4 regions of the Alteromonas sp. WD8-37 genome follow, and region 1 is predicted to be linked to each of the others. Evidence: predicted binding sites of a transcription regulator. Region 1 holds the regulator's gene; each other region holds the start of a gene.

Region 1 (3,124 bases):
TTTGGGCAGGTTACGCACATCAATGCTGACCGCGACCTGATCATATTCTTCAGACACCGAATGGGTCAGCGCAGGCAATAAATTGACCGGGATATTATCGACACAGTAATAGCCTAAATCTTCCAGCGCCCGCAGCGCCACCGATTTACCTGAACCAGAACGGCCACTGATGATGATAAGTTTCAACGCGTGTCTCCCTGCCGTATGCAACTAGGATGCTGTGATTTATTGTAGTGCTGTGACTATATCATCACTGGTGGCAGCGCGGCGAATGGCTTTTACGGTTTCTTTATCATTTAGTTTACCGGCCACCATGGCCAGCGTTTGCAGATGTCCTTCGGTTTGTTCTTCAGGAACCAGCAGGGTAAAAAAGATATCCACCGGCTTATTGTCGATGGCATCAAAGTCGATGGCTGGCTCACTGGTTACCACAATGGCGATAACGCGGTCTAAGCCTGGCAGGCGGCCGTGGGGCAGGGCAATACCATTACCGATGCCGGTGCTACCCATGCGCTCACGGTTGAGCAAACTGGAGAGCACAGTACCTTGCTCGATCTCAGGATTGTTCTGGGCAGCGATGTCGCTGATGATCTCCAGAATCCGTTTCTTACTATTGCACTGGACCGCACATTTTGTGCGGTCCAGGCTGACAAGGGTTTGAATATCCATACCAGACATTAGTGTTTTTTCAGTTTTTCCTTATGCTTGATAACCTGGCGGTCGAGCTTATCAATCATACTGTCAATGGCGGCATACATATCCGTATTCTCGGACGATGCAAATACCTCTGCACCGCTTAAATGAACCGTAGCTTCAGCTTTTTGTGTCAATTTTTCAACATTCAAAATGACATGCACATTAGAAATGTGGTCAAAATGGCGTTCCAGCTTACTAAATTTTGAATCGACATAGTTACGCAAAGAATCAGTGATCTCAACATGATGACCAGTAAGGTTTATTTGCATATTTCGTCTTCCTTATTGTGAAGCTCGCCTTTACTGCTAGATAAGGCTCTTGCGTTGGTTAGACGGGGGAATCGATAACGACTCCCGGTATTTTGCAATTGTCCGCCGGGCAACTTTAATGCCTTGCTCGGCCAACAATGTCGCAATTTTGCTGTCGCTTAACGGTTTGCTGGGGGTCTCAGCGGCCACCAGTTTTTTGATTAAAGCACGAATCGCAGTGGAAGAACATTCCCCGCCGGATTCTGTAGCTACATGGCTGGAGAAAAAGTACTTCAGCTCAAAAATACCGCGCGGCGTGTGCATGTATTTTTGCGTGGTAACACGTGAAATGGTGGACTCGTGCATATCGACCATCTCGGCCACATCATTAAGCACCATTGGCTTCATCATTTCCGGGCCGTGCTCAAAAAACGCCATCTGCTGCTGCACAATACAATTGGCCACTTTCAAAAGGGTTTCATTGCGCGATTCTAAGCTTTTGATAAACCACTTGGCTTCCTGCATATGCGAACGAATAAACTGCGAGTCGCTGCTATTACGCGCGCGCCGGCTCATTGCGGCATATTGCTGATTTACACTTAATTTGGGCAGGCTGTCCGGGTTTAGTTCCACATTCCAGCGCCCATTTTTTTTGCTTACTGACACATCGGGAATGACATATTCAGGCTCTTTGGTCACCAGCGCGCTACCCGGGCGTGGATTTAGGGTTTGCAGCAACCGCATGGCTTCACGCAACTGGTCTTCTTTCAAACGGGTCTTGCGCATCAGGGTACGGTAATCTTTGCTGCCTAATAAATCCGAATATTCCTGCAGTAGCATGGTGGCTTCGGCTACCCATGGGGTGTCTGGAGCAAACTGCTTTAATTGCACCAGCAGACATTCCTGCGGCGTACGTGAGCCAGAGCCAATGGGGTCAAACATCTGAATGCGTTTAAGCACACATTCCACCTCATCGGCTTCCACCAGCTCTTCCATGTCTTCATCGTTGACGCTTTGTAGAATGTCGTCAACAGTCACGGTCAGGTAACCCGACTCGTCAATGGAGTCGATGATAGCGGTGGCAATCGCCCGGTCGGTGTCTGAAAAATGGGTCAGACGCATCTGCCACAGCAGGTGGTCCTGAATATTTTCGGTGGTTTCGCCCTGAAACACTTGGTCTTCATCATTACTGGGGCCGGGCGCAGGCGCCGACGAGGCCGAATAGTATTCGTCCCAGGTGCTGTCGATGGGCAACTCATCAGGTAAATCGTTTTTTTCCAGCGCTTCGCCAGAGTCTAAATTGTCTGACGTACTGGCGGTGGCATCGGCCCCGTCACTGTCGCTATCGAGGTTATTCTTTTCGCTGACCTCGTTATCGCCAGACTCATCCACTTCCAGTAACGGATTGGAATCAAGCGCTTCCTGAATTTCCTGTTGCAGATCCAACGTCGACAGTTGCAACAACTTGATAGCCTGCTGCAATTGCGGCGTCATGGTTAACTGTTGACTAAATTTTAGCTGTAAAGATGGTTTCATCTACGTCTTATTTAAAATTCTGGTACGCGTTTACAAAAAAGGTGACAGATGCGGCTAACAACAGTGTTTGCTTAAACTATAGCCTGAATTGTTCACCCAGGTATACATCCCGTACTTTCTGGTTGCTTAATACTTGTTCAGCACTGCCCTGGGCAATTAGCTCACCATGACTAACGATATACGCTTCTTCACAGACATCGAGGGTTTCGCGCACATTATGATCAGTGATCAAAATACCGATACCGCGGTCACGCAAATGCTGAATAATTTTTTTAATGTCGTTTACTGATATAGGGTCAACACCGGCAAAGGGTTCATCCAGTAAGATAAACTGTGGGTCGGCGGCCAGCGCGCGGGCAATCTCTACCCGGCGTCGCTCCCCGCCTGACAAACTCATCCCTGTACTATTACGTATATGGTTGATATTGAATTCATCAAGTAGCGCATCGGCTTCTTCTTCACGTTTGTCGGCCGACAAATCTTTACGGGTTTCCAAAATGGCCATGATATTTTCAAGCACGGTCAGTTTGCGAAAAATCGACGCTTCCTGCGGCAGATACCCAATACCCTTGCGAGCGCGTTCGTGCATCGGCTGGTGAGTCAGCTCATGCTCATCAATGGCAATTTTGCCTTTATCCAGCGGC
Region 2 (3,124 bases), on a different contig from region 1:
TTATTTGTTATCCAACCCGGAAGTGTGCGAAGAAATTCTTAAAACCAACGGCCAGAGCATGGTCAAAGGGCTGGAAAATTTTTTACGCGATCTGGAACAAAGCCCGCTGGAGGCGTTTCGGGTGACCCAGACCGACCGCGATGCCTTCACCGTGGGCGAAAATCTGGCGACTACCCCCGGCCAGGTGATTTTTCAAAATGAGCTAATGCAGCTGATCCACTATACCCCGGCAGGCAAACAGCAATATGCGCGGCCGGTATTGTTTGTGCCGCCCTTTATCAATAAATACTACATCCTTGATCTGAATAAGAAAAAATCAGTGGTTAAAGGCTTGCTGGATGAAGGCTACGCGGTGTTTATGATCTCCTGGGTCAACCCGGATGCCAGTCTGGCCAGGCATGATTTTGTCAGCTATATGCGTCATGGCCCGTTAGCAGCGATGGATGTGGTGCAGGCGGTCACCGGTCAGGATAAGATCAACATGGTTGGATTTTGTGTGGGCGGCACATTGCTAAGTATGACCGCTGCCTATCTGCGCGCCCGCCAGGATGAGCGCATCGGCTCACTGACCCTGCTGACCACCCTGCTGGATTTTAGCGAGCAGGGCGAAGTTGGTAACTACCTGACCGAAGAAAGTGTCGCCATGATGGAGAATCATGCTGATCTTAAAGGGATCTATGATGGCCGGATATTGGGCTTAAGCTTTTCGCTGTTGCGGGAAAACAATCTGTTCTGGTCGTACTTTATCAATAATTATCTTAAAGGCCAGGACCCAGCTCCGTTTGATATTTTGTACTGGAATAGCGATCCCACCAACATCACCGCAGCCTGTTTTAAACAGTATCTGCGCCATACCTACATGAACAATACGCTTAAGGTACCCGGTGGCATACGCATCGACGGAACAGCGGTCGATCTGCGTAAAATCGACATGCCCGTGTATTTTCTTGCCACTGTGGCCGATCATATTGTGCTGTGGCAGGGGGCGTATCAGGGCACGCAATTAGTGAAAGGGCCGAAGCGGTTTGTGTTGGCGGGTTCCGGGCATCTGGCCGGGGTTATCAACCCTGAGCAAGGCGGCAAATACCCGCACTGGGTCAACGATGCGCTGCCCGACGATGCGCAGCAATGGTTTGCCGAAGCCACCGAAAAACCGGGCTCATGGTGGCGCGACTGGTACAGTTGGATGCAGGATCAGGATGCCACCAAGGTGAGCGCGGTGAGGCCCGGCAGCCATACTGATTATCCGGCCATTGAACCTGCGCCGGGCAGATACGTGCAAAAACAATTATAGCCAGACACAAAAAAGGCAGCCTCGGCTGCCTTTTTGTCGCGGCGAAGAGTTCGCCAGAAGATAAGCTAATTAGCTGTTTTCCTGCTGCTGTTCACGGGCAATGGTTAACACGCGTTCACGCAGTTGCTCATCGGTTTGCACTTTTTGTGCGATAGTGGTGTATTTTTCCACTGTCAGGCCGGTCTTTTCGATTTCGCTCACCATTTCAGACTGCGCCTGCTTTTGAATTTCCTGCGCTTTTTCCGGGCTTTCCACTTGCTTAAATTGTGGATCGTATTTGTTGGCTACATTACTTACCGCTTCCATTGCCATGGTAAATTTGAGCAAAGTAGCATCGTCGTAACTGGCTGATTGCTGCTGCGACTGCTGCTCAAGTCCCTGGTTAGAGGCTTGTTGCGCCGTGGCAGTAAAAGAAGCACAGGATGCAATAACAGCGCTTGCGGCGATTGTTTTAACAAATTTGTTCATACTTTGACTCCAGGTCAGTAGTTAATTTGCCCCTGGTCGAGGGCGCGCATCATGATAGAAGCCAGATTCGTACCAACTTCGGTTCGGGCTCAACAAATCATAGGGTTATCATTTAGTGGCACGCTAACATAGGATCCAGGGCCGACAAAAGTGTTGGTTATTTCACACACAATTGCGCCCCGCTTGCTCATTATGACGGTTATGGGTACTCTGAAGATCCTTTGTTGTGCTGGGCAAACTGTATGATCACCATCAAAAAATACCCCAATCGCCGGCTATACGACACTGCCCAGAGCCAGTATGTCAATCTTGAGTACATCAAATCGCTGATCAGCGACAGAAAAGACTTTGTGGTGGTGGACTCAAAAACCGATGCCGATCTGACCAAATCCATTTTATTGCAAATAATCAGTGAGTCAGAAACCAACGACAACCAGTCGCTGCTGACCAACTCGTTGCTCAAACAACTGATTCGGTATTACGACACCGACATGCAGGATTTTGTCCGTGCCTACCTGGAGCAAAGCCTGCTGCATGTAATGGAGCAGCAAGACCAGATGCAGGGCCTGATGAAAAACCTGATAGACAACCATCCTATGTCAGTGTTTGGCAAAATCATGGAAGACAACATGCACCTGTGGACAGGTAAAGGGAAAAAGTAACTAGTGAAGCATTGCTGCATAAAAAAATTGGTTGTCAGATAAAAAAGATATAAAAACAAATGCTGCTTTGCAGCAAATTGCATTGACCCCCTCCCCTTCCCTGTATACTATTTAACCACCATGCTGCAGCGCAGCATACTTATCTTGGTACAGGAGATTTTCATGTTTGGTCTTTTTTCTGCTTCACTAAAAGATGCTGACCAGCCGATGCAGGCGTGGTTTTCGCTGCATACTCAGGCTGCTGAGCAATTCGCTCGCCAACAATCTGAACTGGTCGCCGGCATGCTGTCCGATTCAATGAAATATGTTGAAGCGGTCAGTGTGGACCCCGAGTTCAAAAACATTATGGCGGCAAATTCTGAATACGCGGCTTCATTGCGCGAGCGGCTGGCCAGTTCATCGAAAGATGCCTGCCAGACCATCGCCCAGTTTCAGCAGCAGGCCACCGGCTTATTTTCACAGGGCATGCAGCAGTCAGCCGTTACGCCGTTTGCCCCTGCGTCCGCCCGTGCCAGTACCGAGGCCACTAGCGGTGAGGTAAAAGCGGCTAGCGCTGAGGCAAAGACCCCTAGCGCCCAGACTAACGCTGCACGCAAAAGTGCCAGCGACACAGCTAAAAAACCCAGCAGTAAGACCAGAACAAAGCCAGCCGCCAAGGCCAGCTCGAGCAAGTCGCCCCGCGCAGACAAACGCCCGGTCG
Region 3 (3,124 bases), on a different contig from region 1:
TGGCGGCGTTTTTAACCTTTTGGTTGTCGGTGTGGACTGCGCTGATCATGTCTGCATTTATTGCCCGGCGATTTGAAAGTGCCAACCGCAACTTAGAAAAACTGGCGCTGATTGATAATCTCACACGCTTGTATAATCGCAACGCACTGCTGTCTGGGCTGGATCTAAGCGATAAACAAGGTGCATTGTTTTTTTTAGATCTTGACCGTTTTCGCGATATCAATGACGCACTGGGCCACGATATGGGTGACAAGCTGCTGCGGGCCTTTTCGCAGCGCCTGCGCCAGATCACCGATGAAGAGATGATGTTGTACCGGTATCGAAGCGATGAGTTTGTGGTGTGGATGCCCAAACTGCCCAGTGATGATGTGATGAGCCGGGCCTTTACCCTGTTATATGAATGCCGTGAGCCACTGAATATCGGTAAGAGTGCTTTTGAAATTGGCTGCAGCATCGGTGTGGCCTGTGTACCGGAGCATGGTCATCTGGTCGAAACCCTGGTGCAAAATGCAGAAAATGCGATGCTGCGGGCTAAGCGCATGCGCTTGGGGATCCAGGTGTATAACGAACGACTGGCTTATAACAGCACGGTAGAAGTCACATTGCGCAGTCAGCTGCGCTCGGCCTTACAACAAAAACAATTTGAGTTGTACTATCAGCCCAAGGTGGATCTGATCAACGGCGAGCTGGCCGGGGTAGAAGCAATGGTACGCTGGAACCACCCCGATGAAGGCGTACTGTCACCGGCGTACTTTATCGAGCTCATAGAACAAAGCGGCATTGTGCATGCCTTTACCCGCTATACGGTGGAAAACGCGGTGGCCCAAATCCGCGAGTGGGAAAACCAGGGAACCCCGTTACCGGTGGCGGTGAACCTGTCCGCCTATAATCTGATGGACAGTGCCTTTGTCCCCTTTGTCGAGCGGTTACTAACCACCAGCGGCATCACCCCTTCCCTGCTGGAATTTGAGCTAACCGAAAGTGCGACCATGGTGGATGTGGCAGTAAGCCAGCGCATGATTAATGCATTTAACCGCCTCGGCCTGAAAACCTCTATCGATGACTTCGGAACCGGCATGAGCTCGTTTGCCTACCTGCGCGAACTTAATGTGCATACCATCAAACTGGACCGGGCATTTATTACCAACGTCACCGACAACCATAAAGACGCAAAAATCGTTGAGGCCATGATTGCGCTGTGTCACAACCTGGACATCACAGTGGTGGCTGAAGGCATTGAACAGCAAAGCCAGGTGACTCTGCTACGTAATATGCAATGTAATATTGGCCAGGGGTATTTTTTTGGAAAACCCACCCCGGCCAGTGGGATTGATGCCCTGCTCAACGCACGTGATTCCGTACTGGTTAACTCGTTAACTCAATAATTTGCTGCGCGCCCATCACAAAGCCTAAAATGGCCAGCGATAAACCTAACAGGGCCACGGCACCATCATCGGTGGTCATGCCGATAGCCATGGTGAAAACCGCCAGGGCTGGGACCAAGCCAAGAAAAGGCACCAGCTCCAACGGCACCATCATCAAGCCACACAGCGCACAACTAATGGCAATCAGACTTCGAAAAAAAAACTGACGCATAAAAAACCAGCGTGGCATTAAAAATTTATCCACTCGGGTCACAATAGGTCTAAAGCTATCCACCCCACTATTCAGTGAGTCGCGGCTGATGCCTATATTGGTAATAGTATCGGGCAGCCAGGGGCTATTTCGGCCCAGTAAAACTTGCAGCGAAATGAGAAAAATAGTGATACCTGTCACCGTGGGGATGCCCGGGATGGCGCCGATAGGCGTGGAGCAGATGAACGCCGGCACGGCCAGCATAGGGCCAAACCCACGCTTTTGCATTACCGTCAGCAATTCTCCGAAGGTAATTTTTTCCTCATTATTATCATGTTGCATGCGACCGAGCAATTCATGCAAACTCATCGAGCGCTCTATAGCCATGCTTATCATCTACGCTTACCTGTTAAGTCACATTGTGACGACAATGTAATGTGTAGCTAAATATGTGCCATCAATGTTATTCTTAGAAAAATTGTTCTTATATCAGTCGATTACACATAAAAAATTTGATAGTCGTGTGATCCTACCAAGCCGATAACCTGTAGTTTATTTATTGGCAATGTATTTACAGCAAGGGAAACAATCTGGTGTTAACTGTTTTACTCGTTGACGACGATCCTGAATTTACTGATGTCGCCTGTACTATCATTGAATTTCTTGGTCACGAAGTACTGACCGCCGCCAATCTGGCCGAGGCTCGTGACTGGCTAACTAAAGAAAGTTTTGACCACATCCTGCTTGATTTTATGCTGCCCGATGGCAGTGGTGTCCATTTATTTGACGAGCTAGATGCGCTGGGCAAACGCCCCCGGGTCACGTTGATCACTGGCCACCCTTCGGTTCGCGGTATTATCAAAGGCCTTTGCGGGCCGAATATTGATTATCTGGTCAAGCCTATTCAGCGCGAAGAAATTGAAGCGGTGCTGACCGGCAAAACCGAAAACCAGAGCAAAAAATCTGGCTCAAACATCAAGCGTTACTTTGGCCATTTAATTGGTGAATCAGCGCCGATGAAAGAGTTGTATAAGCTGATTGAACGGGTCAGCCGAACCAGTGCCAACGTAATGCTGCTGGGCGAAAGTGGTGTGGGCAAAGAAGTGGTGGCAGAAGCCATTCATGCAGCCTCCGATGTAGAAGGCCCTTATATTGCTACCAACTGCGGTGCGTTTTCAAAGGAGCTAATCGGCAGCGAGCTGTTTGGTCACGAAAAAGGCGCCTTTACCGGGGCGGTGGGTCGTAAAACCGGGGTATTTGAACAAGCCGAAAACGGCACGCTGTTTTTAGACGAAATCACCGAAATGCCCATTGATATGCAGCCTAATTTGCTGCGGGTATTAGAAAACAAGGTAGTTATTCGAGTTGGCGGTACCAAGGCCATTCCGATTAATTGCCGTGTAGTATCGGCCACTAACCGTTCCATGGAAGCCATCGCCCAAAGCAAGGTGTTGCGCGAGGATATTTATTTTCGCTTAGCGGTATTCCCTATTACCATTCCGCCGCTGCGTGAACGCCGGGATGATATCCCTCTACTGGCCACCGCTTT
Region 4 (3,124 bases), on a different contig from region 1:
GTCGCCCCCATGCTGGATTGGACCGACCGCCATTGCCGCTACTTTTTGCGGCTGATGTCGCGCCATGCCCTGCTGTATACCGAAATGGTGACCACCGGGGCACTGATTTACGGGAAGGGCGATTACCTGGCCTATAACGATGAGGAGCACCCGCTGGCACTGCAACTGGGCGGCTGCGATCCAGCGGATATGGCCCGCTGTGCCGAAATGGCGCAGGCGCGTGGGTATGATGAGGTCAACATCAATGTAGGTTGCCCATCGGATCGGGTTAAAAACGGCAGCTTTGGCGCCAGCCTGATGGCCCGGCCCGAAGAGGTGGCTGCCTGTATCAAAGCCATGCAGGCAGTGGTGGATATTCCGGTAACCGTTAAATGCCGGATTGGCATTGATGATATGGATGAATACGCCGATTTTTCGCATTTTATCGAGGTGGTGGCCGATGCTGGCTGCGATACATTTATCGTGCACGCGCGCAAAGCCTGGCTGCAAGGATTAAGCCCCAAAGAAAACCGCGAAGTGCCGCCGCTTAACTATGCACGGGTGCATCAGTTAAAAGCTGCCCGACCAGACTTACACATTAGCATTAATGGCGGGATCAAAACCTTTGACGATGTAGCCACCCAACTGGTTGAGGTCGATGGAGTGATGATGGGCCGTGAGGTATATGCCAATCCGTTTATCATGACCCAGGTGGACACCCAGGTGGCTGGCGCTGCGCCATCCACATTAAGCCGTCGCGATATTGTGCTGGCCATGCAAAGCTACATCAGTCAGCAAACCGATCCGGGCTTTAAGCCCTGGCATGCCGCCCGGCATATGCTGGGGTTATATGCCGGCCAGGCCGGCGGCCGTATCTGGCGCCGTTATCTCAGCCAGAACGGCACCGGTAAAAACCCTGACCCGGATTTATTGATCAATGCGCTGGCTGCGGTGGAAGACGCTCAACGGGAGGTGCGTAGCTTTAACCAGCAGCAAGTTGGTTAATTCGGCTACTTACATCGTCAATATGACTAAAATTTAATCTGGCATATATCGCGCGGTCTGTTCGTAGGCCAGCGCGATTTTTTTATCGGTATGAAATAAAAGGGTTTTTCGATTTTTTCAGCGACTGGCACGCGCTTCGCAATAGGTTAAAAGCCAAGCGTAAACGCGACCGACAGGCCGCCTCTGATTAAATTAAGGAACCCTAGTATGAAAGCGCCAGTTGTTGTTTCCAGTCTTTTTGCCGCCGCCCTTGTTGCCACCCCGGTCTCTGCCCAGCAGTTACCCATCGAACAGGCTGTTGAAAATATGGTGAGCCAGCTTGCCGCTGCCACCACCTATGAATTAAAAGCCGAACTCGACCAGGCCATCGCCAACACGGTGTATTTTTTCCAGCCGGTGGATAGCGAAACCCGCACTGGCAAGATCAGTGTGACCGATTTGACCGCCTCGCGTGATACCGCCGGCGAGGTCGAAACCGCTGTTCAATAATCTTCTTTGTTGCTCCCTGAAACACCTTTTGCAGCGCCTCGGCGCTGCTTTTTTGTGCCTGCCATAACACGGTGGTCAAAACAGCGAAAAAGATTGGTCAAATTGACCAAGGCTTCTCAAGGTTGTTAATGCGCCGCGACTGAAAAAACAAAAAAGTCATAAATAACAACGTATTAAATTTTGGTACGCCATTTGTAATACCCAAAGGGTAGAGGCAGTTTTCCCCCGGTCCGCCGGGTAAGAGTACTGACACCAAGCCGGCTTGCCAGGCCAGGATTTTATCAGGAGAACAGAATGAATGTGTTAACCCGTATCAGCGATATTATTCATGCCAATCTGCACAGCATGGTGGACCGCGCGCAAGATCCGCATAAGCTGGTGCAATTGATGATGCAGCAAATTGATGAGGCGCTGGCGGAAGGCCGCACGGTTTGTGCTCAGCACCTGGCTGAACAAAAACATATCAGCCGGCAGCAACGCAATCTCACCACGCAAATGCAGCGCTGGCAGGAAAAAGCCGAGTTGGCGCTAAGTCACCATAACGAAGCACTGGCCCGCTCAGCACTGGCCCATAAACTTGGTTTGTCACAGCGCTACGAGCAATTGCGCCAGCAACATACCCATCATGCCGGCCAGTTGGCGGTGCTGGATACTGACCTTAGCCAGCTGCAACAAAAACGCAGTGAAGCGATGGCCAAAGCCCGTCAGTTAGCCAGCCGCGAACAGGTAGCATTGACCCGGCTGAAAGCGCGCACCACCGAGCATACTGTGCATACCCAGCAGGCCCAGGCCCGCTTTGATGCCTACCAACAGCGGATCGAGCGCCTGGAGGCGCAGGCTGACAGCCAGTATATGGGAACTGACGCTTCACTGAACGTGCAGTTCGCCGAGCTGGCCCGAGAAGCATCGGTCGAGCAGGAATTGGCCAAACTTAAAGCCCGGCACGTGGCCTAAGTCTTTTTAGCAGGAGTAGATTATGAAGTCTTTTGATTCCAGACAACGTATTGTGCGCGATTTATCCACCTCTGTGATCAGCGGCGTCTGTGCCGGTTTGGCCCGCTGGCTGAATGTTGATGCCCTGTGGGTGCGCATAGCCGCCGTGATCGCGCTGGTTATGTTGCCGGGCGTGACTCTGCTGGCGTATCTGGCTGCGGTGATCTTATTGCCCGGATCCCGCCGATGAAAAACTTTATTCTGGCTGTGATCATTGGCCTGACCCTGGCGGCAGCGCTGGGGTGCGGGCTGGATGAATGGTTTCATATTTCCTTTCAGTTTGGTGACCATATGCTAGCGCCGCTGGATAACTTACTGATATTTTTGCTTCTGGCAGTTGTGTTTGTAGTTGTAGGCTTTATAGTGGCGATCAGCGTCGTAGGCACAGTACTACTTGCCATCGCAGCAGCCGTGGCGGCACTGGTGGTGTTCGGGCTGGGCCTTGCCTGGCCCATCGTGCTCACTGTACTGGTGGTCTGGCTGCTGGTGCGTGCATCGCGCGGTGCACCCCAAAGCAGTCAGCAGTAACACCACCCAGGCGCTGGGTAAACAATCCCCGGGCATAATCCGTACCAAGCAGATTATGCCCTGCCATAGGGCATCGGCAGCAGCAATCACAAGGAATACAAACATTGAATATTAAACAGCATTTAAGCGC

Evidence for each region. Region 1 encodes sigma-54, which starts transcription at its own class of promoters, with help from an activator protein. Its sites were predicted from a motif close to GTTGGCACGNNNNTNGNNT; they were not measured.
Region 2: ACTUJZ_RS10270 (DUF4168 domain-containing protein) is a predicted target of sigma-54. The motif match lies at 1,821-1,839, and genes of this name have one in related genera.
Region 3: ACTUJZ_RS04615 (exopolysaccharide biosynthesis protein) is a predicted target of sigma-54. The motif match lies at 2,016-2,034, and genes of this name have one in related genera.
Region 4: ACTUJZ_RS14155 (PspA/IM30 family protein) is a predicted target of sigma-54. The motif match lies at 1,653-1,671, and genes of this name have one in related genera.

Annotation. Positions count from the first base shown of each region.
Region 1 covers NZ_JBUZOV010000002.1:227,121-230,244, forward strand. The annotation lists gene rapZ (RNase adapter RapZ) at 1-186, opposite strand, end outside; gene ptsN (PTS IIA-like nitrogen regulatory protein PtsN) at 226-669, opposite strand; gene hpf (ribosome hibernation promoting factor) at 678-965, opposite strand; gene ACTUJZ_RS06455 (RNA polymerase factor sigma-54) at 1,002-2,480, opposite strand; gene lptB (LPS export ABC transporter ATP-binding protein) at 2,557-3,124, opposite strand, start outside.
Region 2 covers NZ_JBUZOV010000003.1:281,733-284,856, reverse strand. The annotation lists gene ACTUJZ_RS10275 (PHA/PHB synthase family protein) at 1-1,294, shown strand, start outside; gene ACTUJZ_RS10270 (DUF4168 domain-containing protein) at 1,364-1,762, opposite strand; gene phaR (polyhydroxyalkanoate synthesis repressor PhaR) at 2,005-2,424, shown strand; gene ACTUJZ_RS10260 (phasin family protein) at 2,587-3,124, shown strand, end outside.
Region 3 covers NZ_JBUZOV010000001.1:1,042,440-1,045,563, forward strand. The annotation lists gene ACTUJZ_RS04610 (putative bifunctional diguanylate cyclase/phosphodiesterase) at 1-1,385, shown strand, start outside; gene ACTUJZ_RS04615 (exopolysaccharide biosynthesis protein) at 1,366-1,944, opposite strand; gene ACTUJZ_RS04620 (sigma-54-dependent transcriptional regulator) at 2,169-3,124, shown strand, end outside.
Region 4 covers NZ_JBUZOV010000007.1:112,406-115,529, forward strand. The annotation lists gene dusA (tRNA dihydrouridine(20/20a) synthase DusA) at 1-984, shown strand, start outside; gene ACTUJZ_RS14150 (hypothetical protein) at 1,192-1,473, shown strand; gene ACTUJZ_RS14155 (PspA/IM30 family protein) at 1,768-2,427, shown strand; gene ACTUJZ_RS14160 (PspC domain-containing protein) at 2,450-2,656, shown strand; gene ACTUJZ_RS14165 (hypothetical protein) at 2,653-2,994, shown strand; gene ACTUJZ_RS14170 (DUF2333 family protein) at 3,105-3,124, shown strand, end outside.